DNA from 3 places in the Methylocystis sp. genome. Region 2 is predicted to be linked to each of the others. Evidence: predicted binding sites of a transcription regulator. Region 2 holds the regulator's gene; each other region holds the start of a gene.

Region 1 (3,272 bases), on a different contig from region 2:
CGGCTCGGAAAGACGAACACGTCAGATGAGGCATAGAGCGCCGCAAGTTCGGCGCTTGTTTTCACGCCAAGAAATTGCGCCTGCGGAAATCGCGCTTCGAGCCCGGCGCGCGCCGGGCCGTCGCCGGCGACGAGCTTCGTGCCCGGTAGATCGAGCGACAGGAAGGCCTCGATGTTTTTCTCGACGGCCAGCCGCCCCGCATAAAGGAAAATCGGCCGCTCAAAGGGGAGCGGCGTCTCCGCGTCGGGCGTGAACAGCGCATGGTCCACCCCGCGCGACCAGCGCAAAATCCGCCGGAATCCGCGCTCCGACAATTCGCGCGAGAGACTGGGCGTCGACACCATGACGCCGGCGCCGGCGTTGTGGAAACGGCGCAACGCCGCATAGGAGAGTCCCACGGGCAATCCGAAGCGCGCCTGAATATATTCGGGAAAGCGCGTATGAAAGCTCGTCGTGAAGCAGCGGCGCGCCTTCAGCAGCACGGCGCGGGTCACCAGCCCGATCGGGCCTTCCGTCGCGATATGGACGTGATCATAGCCGTCCTCGAGCCGCCGTCGAACCGCGCGCGGCGAGGCAAGCGCCAGCCCGATTTCGGGATAGGTCGGCATCGGCAGCGAATTGAAGTCGCGCGGCGTCAGAAAGTCGATTTCGGCGCCCAGCGCGCGGGCTGATTGCGCCATGGTTTCAAGCGATCGGACGACGCCATTCACCTGCGGACGCCAAGCGTCCGTCGCCACCAATATTCTCATCAGGCCGCCACTGCTCTCTCGTTCTGCAAGGCCTTGGCGCTTAATGCGGCCTCCGCCGCCTCGCGTTCAGCCGCGGTGTTATGCCAGCGCAAAATCTCGAATGCGCCATCCTGATGTTCGGCGATCGCGGTACAGCTTTCGACGAAGTCTCCGGTATTGACATAGAGCTTGCCACCGATGGTCTTGATCGTCGCGTGATGGATATGGCCGCAGATGACGCCGTCGACATTGCGCCGCGCGGCCTCGGACGCCAAAGCGTTCTCGAAATCGCCGATGAAATTGACGGCGTTCTTGACCTTCAGCTTCGCCCAGGCGGAAAGCGACCAATAGCCGACGCCGAACATGCGGCGCGCACGGTTGAACCAAGTGTTGACGACAATCGCAAAATCATAGGCCCAGTCGCCGAAGAAGGCGAGCCAGCGGGCGTTGCGCACGACAATGTCGAACTGATCGCCGTGAATGACCAGCATGGTCTTGCCGTCGGCGGTCTCATGCAGCGCGTCTTCGACGACTTCGACGCCGCCGAAATTGAGTCCGGTATAGTCACGCGCGAATTCGTCGTGATTGCCCGGCACATAGATGACGCGTGCGCCTTTCCGCGCCTTGCGGAGCAGCTTCTGGACAACGTCATTATGGGCCTGCGGCCAGTACCAGCCGTTCTTCAGACGCCAACCGTCAACGATGTCGCCGACGAGATAGAATGTGTCGGCGTCATTATATTTGAGGAAATCGACCAGCAGTTCGGCCTGCGCGCCTCTCGCGCCGAGATGCAGATCGGACAAAAACAATGTCCGATAGCGCTTGACCGCATGTTCGCCTGCTGGATCCGACAAATGCGCCCTGTCTGAGCGCGCCGCTTGGGAGACATTCACCCTGGCGTTTCTGTCGAGCATGAGCCTGTTCGCCTCTCGCTTCGCCGCATGGGCTGATTGACCAGATTCGGATCACAGCGAGATGACACGGAAGCTTTGGCGATAATTCCGCAGCGGGGCTGACTTCGCCGCGTTCGATATTTCGAACAAAAACGGATATCTTGCCGGTTCGATTCTGAACAGACGGGCGCGGCTAACGCGCAGGAAGTATGGGCGTCGAAGGCCAGGATAAGCAGAAAATGCTGGAGGCGGGCGCACTGGCGCTTTCGGGTCAGCTTGGCGCGACCGTGCAGCGCCTGCGCAAGGCCTATAATTTGTCGCTGTCCGAACTCTCCCAGCAGTCGGGCGTCGCCAAATCGATCATCAGCCAGATCGAGCGCAACGAAACGAATCCAACGCTCGCCACGATCTGGCGCCTGGCCCAGGCGCTGGATGTCTCGATCGAGCGGGTGCTGCAAACGAATGAAGAGGAACCCTTCCTCGAGAAGACGAGCAAGGCGGACACGCCCATCTTGGTCTCCGACGACGGCAAATGCCGCCTGGCGATCATCGGCTGGATTAAAACCGTCGAATGGCTGCAGTGCTATGAATTCGCCGCCGACCCCGGCGGCGCGCTCGAATCGGACGCGCATCAGCGCGGATCGGTTGAGAGCCTGTCGGTCCGCGAGGGCGAACTGGAGGTCGAAGTGGCGGGCGCGAAGTCGAGCGTGAAAGCGGGCGAGACCCTGCGCTATCGTTGCGACAAGCCCCATGTCATCCGCAATCTCGGCAAAACGCCGGCGCTGGCGACGATGGTCTGCATTCTGAAGGCCGCGGTGATGGAATGAGCTTCGCCGCCGCAGGGCGTCAACGCGCGCCTGCGGCGGTCGATGAAAACGCGTCGAGCGCCGCCTGACGCGTCAGGAATGCAGCTCGCCGACGTGCTTTTGCGAATAGAGCTGCACGCCGAGCTGCTTGATCAACTCAAGTTGCGTTTCGAGGAAATCGATGTGCCGCTCCTCGCTCTTGACCACGCCCTCGAAAAGCTGCTCGGAAACGCGATCGTTGATCGAGAGACTATAGGCCGCGGCTTCGAGATAGAGGTTGCGGGCGTCGAGCTCGGTGGCGAGATCCGCCTTGATGATTTCCTCGACCGACTGGCCGATGCGCAATGGATCGAGCACCTGCATATTGGGAAAGCCTTCAAGGAAAAGAATGCGCTCGGCGAAATGATCCGCGTGATGCATTTCCTCGATCGACTCTTCGCGCCATTTCTTGGCGAGTTCGAGAAAGCCCCAATTGTGGAAGATGCGGTAGTGCAGCCAGTACTGATTAACCGCCGTCAATTCTGCGCGCAACCCGCGATTAAGATACTCGATGACCTTCGCGTCACCGCGCATGTCCGCGTCCTTTCCATGAATTCGACCTAGGCCGCCAGTTCGTCGGCGCGACAGCCCTCACAATCGCCGTGCCCGGAGCATTCATCCAGTCCTCGCGCGGCGTGCTGGTCGACGATGGCGACGATACTGCGCACGCAGCGCCCGCATTTCGCCTCGCAACCCATGTGCCGGAACACTGCGGCGACCGAAGGCCGGTCGCTCCGTGGTCCGAGCGTATCGCGCACATCGCGGTCCGAAAGGACGTTGCACGAACAGACGATCATTGCTTAGCC
Region 2 (3,272 bases):
GCGAGATCGGCCCGCGGATAGGTCGGATAAAGCGCTGAGGTCAACAGCCCTGCTCCACGCCTCCTGTCGCCGGCATCGGCTGGGGGAAGCTCAAAAAAACAAAGCGCCGCCCTGTTGAGGGCGGCAGTTCGATGGGGATTTTAAGCGCGCCGCCCTACGCGGTCAAATCCTAGACGCCGCAGGAATATTAGAGCCCGCAGCGAAAAAGCGGATGCCGGTTTTTCGCGCAAAGCGTGCTCTAAGCTTTTGGAATCTGTCGCGTCATCTGCGCTTTGGCGATTCCGTCCAACCGCAGCGCGATCTAGCGTCGAAGCCGCGTCGCGCCGTCGCGCAAGGGTGAGTCTCTCATGCAACAGTCTTTGTGAAAGGCTGTTGAGAACGCGAGCGCGCGCTTGCCAGCGCGACTCGCGCGTGATTCAAAGTAAACAGAAAGTTTCTAGTCGGCGCCCGCATCGTTAATTCGGGCGCGTTCTCTCGAGTGTTGATGCGCGTCACATCGCGGCTGGGCTTCAGGCCTGCGCAACGGTCGGAGGCAGACTCCGATCCGCGCTCGACCCGAAAGAATGGAGAAGCCTAATGTCATGGACCGACGAACGCGTCGAACTGCTCCGCAAACTCTGGAGCGACGGGCTGAGCGCCAGTCAAGTGGCGGCTGAACTCGGACCGGGCATCACGCGCAACGCCGTCATCGGCAAGATCCACCGGCTCGGGCTCGCCGAGCGCGCCAAAACGGTCAGCGCGCAGCGGCCGCGGGTCGCCAAGGCGCCCCGTCAGACGCAGCCGCGCATGAACGGAACCGCGTCGCACGGCAATCTCGCGCTTGCTTTCGCGCCACATGCGCTGGCCGCGCCGCGGCATGCGCCTGAAGAAGAAGTGGTGATCCCGATGTCGGAGCGCGTCACGCTCATGGAGCTGCGCGAATCCATGTGCCGTTGGCCGATGGGCGATCCGACGTCTGCGGAATTCCGCTTCTGCGGCGGCAAATCAAGCATCGGCGGCGGGCCATACTGCGCTTATCATGCGCGCGTCGCCTATCAGCCGGCCCAGGATCGCCGCCGCGCGCGCGATCAGTTCAGGGCGCAGCGCTACGCGTAAGCCGTGACGGCGGTCATTCGTGGCCGAAGGTTTCGTCGAAGGAATAGCCGGCGCCGCGCACCGTGCGGATCGGATCCTTTTCGCGGCCGCGGATCATGGCCTTGCGCAGACGTCCGACATGGACGTCCACCGTGCGCTCGTCGATTTCCGCCGACATGCCCCAGACGCTGTCGAGCAGTTGCGCGCGCGTGAATACCCGGCCCGGCTTCTCCATGAAATATTCGAGCAGCCGGAACTCGGTCGGTCCGAGGTGAATTTCGCGCCCCGACCGCCGCACCCGACGCGTGTCGCGATCGAGATCGATGTCGCCGAGGGTCAGCCGCGAGGCGACGCGCTCGGGCCGCGCCCGGCGCAGCAGCGCGCGCACCCGCGCCATCAGCTCCGGCGTCGAAAACGGCTTGACGACATAGTCGTCGGCGCCGACCGAGAGCCCGCGCACGCGCTCCCCCTCTTCGCCGCGGGCGGTCAGCATGATCACCGGCATGTCCTTGGCGCTGTCGCGGGCGCGCAGCCGCCGGCAGATTTCCAGACCGGACACCCCCGGGAGCATCCAGTCGAGAATGACGAGATCGGGCGGCGACTCGGCCAGTCGCAGCTCCGCCTCGTCGCCATTGTCGACATGTTCGACCTGGTAGCCCTCAGCCTCGAGATTATAGACAAGCAGCGTCGCAAGCGAGGTCTCGTCCTCGACGACGAGGATGCGCGGCGCTCGATCGCTTTTGCCGTTGCGCTGTACGACGGAAGTCACTTCGTTCATTGCGCCGCCTCATCCTTCACGCCGAAATCGGGAACGCGCGATTTCGGTCGTTCGGTGGGCATCGACTCTCCGGTGACGAGATAAATCACTGTTTCCGAAATATTGGTCGTGTGATCGCCGATCCGCTCCAGATTCTTCGAACAGAACAGGAGATGGGTGCAAAAGGAGATGTTGCGCGGATCCTCCATCATGAAGGTGAGAAGATCGCGGAAGACGGAATCCTCGAGCGCGTCGAGATCGGAATCATTCTGCCACACGGCGTGCGCGCGCTCCGTGTCGCGCAAGGCGTAGGCGTCGAGCGCGTCCTTAAGCTGCATCGCGGCGACTTCATGCATCGACTTCAGGCCGACGATGGCGCGCGGGACTCGGGCCTCCGAGACGATCTTGAGCGTTCGCTTGGCGATGTTTTTCGCGAGATCGCCGACGCGTTCGATATCGCCGGAGATGCGGATCGCGGCGATGCATTCGCGCAGATCGACCGCCAGCGGCTGACGACGCGCGATGGTGAGAATGGCGTTTTCCTCGATTTCGCGCTGAAGCGCGTCGAGCCGCGGATCGCTGGAGACAACGCGATGGGCGAGGTCGACGTCGAAGCTCGACAGGGCGTCCATCGCCTCCGCCAGCATTTTTTCGGCGACGCCGCCCATTTCAGCGATGCGCCGTCCGAGGGACTCAAGATCCCGATCGTAGGATTTGACAATATGATCGCTCATGAGCGCCGTCCTTGAGTCGCTGTTAGCCGAAACGGCCGGTGATATAGTCGAGCGTTCGCTTCTCTTTCGGCTTGTTGAACACGTCGTCCGTCTCGCCGAACTCGACGAGCTCGCCGAGATACATGAAGGCGGTGTAATCGGAGACGCGAACCGCCTGTTGCATGTTGTGCGTAACGATCGCGATCGTGTAGCGGTTCGTCAGCTCGTCGATGAGCTCCTCGACCTTCGCCGTCGAGATCGGATCGAGCGCGGAACAGGGCTCGTCGAACAGGATCACTTCCGGCTGCACGGCGACGCTGCGGGCAATGCAGAGACGCTGCTGCTGGCCGCCAGAAAGCCCAAGGCCGCTTGCCTGAAGCTTATCCTTGACCTCGTCCCAAAGCGCCGCGCCGCGCAGCGCCGTTTCGACGCGCTGGTCGAGATCGGCGCGCGACAGTTTCTCATAGAGCCGAATGCCGAAGGCGATGTTCTCATAGATCGACATTGGGAAAGGCGTCGGCTTCTGGAAAATCATGCCGACGCGCGCCCGCAGGGCGTTGAGGTCGATCGCAGGGTCGAGGATGTTTTCGCCGTCGAGGAGCACCTCGCCCTCCGCCCGCTGTCCGGGATAGAGGTCGTACATGCGGTTCATCACCCGCAGCAAGGTCGACTTGCCGCAGCCCGAAGGACCGATGAAGGCGGTCACCTTATTGGCGTGGAGCGGCAGG
Region 3 (3,272 bases), on a different contig from region 2:
TGCGGCTCCCAAATGACCGTCATTTCGGGTCTGGAATAGCGGGGGATCATCAGGCGCCCTGAAATTCTGCGGAATGAAACAGGCGCCTAGCATGCGTGTTGCATCAAAGTCCATATATGAGGCGACCAAGCGAAGGGCGATCGGGTGAAGGGTTTCCTCATCCTGAGGAGCGTGCGCAGCACGCGTCTCGAAGGACGAGGAAGCCCGTTTTGCACATTTTTCCTCACCCAATTCCCCTGCGGCTAAGCTGGAGGATACATGAAGTCGACGGATGTGGTGGTTCTTGGCGCCGGCATCGTCGGCGTCAGCGCCGCGCTGCATCTGCAGGCGCGCGGCCAGGAGGTCGCGCTGATCGATCGCGCCGGCGCCGTCGGGCAGGAGACGAGCTTTGGCAACGCCGGGCTGATCGAGCGCTCCTCGCTCATCCCCTATCTTTTCCCGCGAGACCCGGCGCGGCTCATAAAATATGCGCTGAACCTTCTCCCCGAGGCGCATTACCATTTCTCGGCCCTCCCGGCGGTAGGGCCTTGGCTCCTGCGCTATTGGCGCGAAAGCGCGCCTGAGCGCGTGGAGCGAAATATCGAGGCGCGGCGCCCGCTGATCGAAAACAGCCTCAGCGAGCATGAGGCGTTGATCCAGCAGGCGGGCGCCGGGGAACTCCTGCGCAGAAACGGCTGGATCAAGCTGTTTCGCAGCGAGGAAAGCCTTGCGGCGGGATTTGCCGACGCGGAGCGGCTGCGCGCCTATGGCTTACATATCGACTCGCTCGATTCGGCTGGCGTCGCGGCGCTGGAGCCGGATTTCGCGCCGATCGCCGGCGGCGTCCATTATCGGGACACGGCTGGAATCGTCGATCCCGCCGCTCTGTCTAAGGCTTACGCCGACCTTTTCGTTTCACGCGGCGGCCAATTCATTGCCGGCGACGCCCGCAGCCTTTCGCAGGAGGCGAATGGACGCTGGCGCGTGGCGACGGCGGAAGGACCGCTTGCCGCCGGCGCGGCGGTCGTGACGCTCGGCCCCTGGTCGGACGCCATCTACGGGCCGCTCGGCTATAGCATCCCGCTTGGCTGGAAACGCGGCTATCACATGCATTACGCCGCAAAAGACGGCGCGAAGCTCAATCACACCATCCTCGACGCGGACGTCGGCTATCTCCTCGCGCCGATGCGTCGCGGCGTCAGGCTGACGAGCGGCGCCGAATTCGCCCGCCGCGACGCGCCGCCGACGCCCGTTCAGATCGAGATTTGCGAGCCCACAGCGCGCCGGCTGTTCCCGCTCGCCGAACGGCTCGACCCGGAGCCCTGGCGCGGCGCCCGGCCCTGTTTGCCCGACATGCTGCCGATCATCGGGCCCGCCCCGCGTCATCCTGGCCTGTGGTTCGATTTCGGCCACGCCCATCATGGGCTGACGCTCGGGCCGGTCTCCGGCCGGCTCCTCGCCGAAATGATAACTGGCGAGACGCCGTTCATCGATCCGACGCCCTATCGCGCCGATCGGTTTTAGATCTATTCCGCGCCGACGAGCCGCAGCGCGGGGTCCAAAACCCGCACCACCCGCGAGAGATCATGGCCGCGCCGGAGCACCAGGCCCGTCGCGGCGATGACTGAATAGGCACCCTGCCGACGCGCCAGCGCCGGATTCTTTTCGATTCGATAGAGCGGCGCCTCGCTCGAGCGTCGAAAAATCGAGAACACCGCCTTGGCCGACGTAAAGTCGATCGCATAGTCGCGCCATTCGCCCTGCGCGACTTTCGCTCCGTAGAGATTGAAGATGACGTTGAGTTCCGGCCGGCTGAATGAAACCGCAGCGCCGCGCTTGTCTCCCCGCGCTCCCTGCGCCGCGTCCGGCGAAGCGCCATTCACGACGACGAGCGCGGGTCGGGCTCGGCTGGGCTCCGTCGTCTCCGACTCCGCCATGCGTGACGCTCTCCTCAATGTCTTGCCGCCATGTTGGCAAGCGCGCATGCGGCGGGCAAGACTTAATGACGAGTTTGCGACGAAAATCTTTGCGGCCGTGCAACTGGATAAGATTTAGCCTGCAACAATCATACTTTCGCCGACATGGCGCCCCTTGCCAGACAAACGCGCCGCCCAAAATGAAGGTCATTGCCTCGACAGCTCGGGGCCTCGCGCTTTCGGTTTCGTCAGCCCCCCAGCCCCCCGAAAGCGTGCGGTTCCGAGATATAGAGGTCGTGGCGATGGTCGAGTCGGCCGGGAGTCTCGCTCCCGCGCCGGCTCGTCTACTTTTGGCCTTGGCAGGGGCGGTCGAGCGGGCTCAAGCGCGCCCTTGCAAAATTGCCGACCTTGCAAAATTCCCGACAATGACGAACTCAAGATGCGCCGACGCGCCGACCGCGACGCTGATTCCCTTTTGCTTTTCATTGGAGAGAACATGACCGACGACGCCGCTTCCGTCGAAAGCGCGGCCCCGGCCGCCCAGCCGCAAGCCGCCGCCGATTTCGGCTTCGAGGCTGATGTCGCGCGGCTTCTCGAATTGATGACGCATTCCGTCTATTCGGAGCGCGACGTCTTTTTGCGCGAGCTTGTCTCGAACGCCGCCGATGCTTGCGAAAAGCTGCGCTACGAGGCGCTTTCGGACGAAAAGCTCGCCGCCGAGGCCGGCCCGCCGCTCGTGACGATCTCGCTCGACAAGGACAAGCGCACCCTGACCGTCGCCGACAATGGCGTCGGCATGTCGCGCGAGGAGCTGATCAGCGCGCTCGGCACCATCGCCAATTCCGGAACCCGCGCCTTTCTCGACAAGCTCGGCAAGGAAAAGGACGAGGGCTTCATCGGCCAGTTCGGGGTTGGATTTTATTCCGCCTTCATGGTCGCCGACCGGGTGGAGGTCGCGACGCGGCGCGCCGGCGAGAATCAGGCCTGGCTATGGAGTTCCGAGGGCAAGGGCTCCTATCAGATCGCGCCGCTGCCGCTTGAAGACGCGCCCGCCGTCGGCACCCGCGTCACACTGCATCTCAACGAAGAGAGCGATGAGTTTCTCGACGGCTGGCGCGTCGAAAGCGTCGTGCGCGAACATTCGGGCGCGATCGCCGCGCCGATCGACCTCATCGCCGCGCCGGGCGAAGAGCCGCGGCGAATCACAGAGGGCGTCGCCCTGTGGACAAAGCCGAAGTCCGACATCACGCAGGAGCAATATGTAGACTTCTACCGGCAATTGTCCGGACAATTGGACGAGCCGGCGCTGATCGCCCATTGGCGCGCCGAAGGGCGCACCGAATATACGGTGCTGGCCTTTGTCCCCGGCGCGCGGCC

The links. The regulator PhoB, encoded in region 2, activates phosphate uptake and scavenging genes when phosphate is short. The targets are predictions, from matches to a motif close to TGTCATNNANCTGTCAT.
Region 1: the regulator PhoB is predicted to act here: its motif matches at 1,693-1,709, upstream of AB7I51_RS08320 (UDP-2,3-diacylglucosamine diphosphatase).
Region 3: the regulator PhoB is predicted to act here: its motif matches at 1,982-1,998, upstream of AB7I51_RS07370 (DUF2794 domain-containing protein).

What each region holds. Positions count from the first base shown of each region.
Region 1 is NZ_JBFWVN010000019.1:5,665-8,936, reverse strand. It holds gene AB7I51_RS08325 (glycosyltransferase family 4 protein) at 1-749, opposite strand, end outside; gene AB7I51_RS08320 (UDP-2,3-diacylglucosamine diphosphatase) at 749-1,642, opposite strand; gene AB7I51_RS08315 (helix-turn-helix domain-containing protein) at 1,831-2,448, shown strand; gene bfr (bacterioferritin) at 2,521-3,000, opposite strand; gene AB7I51_RS08305 ((2Fe-2S)-binding protein) at 3,027-3,263, opposite strand.
Region 2 is NZ_JBFWVN010000001.1:134,732-138,003, forward strand. It holds gene AB7I51_RS00675 (aspartate aminotransferase family protein) at 1-44, opposite strand, end outside; gene AB7I51_RS00680 (GcrA family cell cycle regulator) at 577-1,095, shown strand; gene phoB (phosphate regulon transcriptional regulator PhoB) at 1,109-1,852, opposite strand; gene phoU (phosphate signaling complex protein PhoU) at 1,849-2,565, opposite strand; gene pstB (phosphate ABC transporter ATP-binding protein PstB) at 2,588-3,272, opposite strand, start outside.
Region 3 is NZ_JBFWVN010000015.1:37,241-40,512, reverse strand. It holds gene purB (adenylosuccinate lyase) at 1-50, opposite strand, end outside; gene AB7I51_RS07375 (NAD(P)/FAD-dependent oxidoreductase) at 259-1,503, shown strand; gene AB7I51_RS07370 (DUF2794 domain-containing protein) at 1,506-1,916, opposite strand; gene htpG (molecular chaperone HtpG) at 2,392-3,272, shown strand, end outside.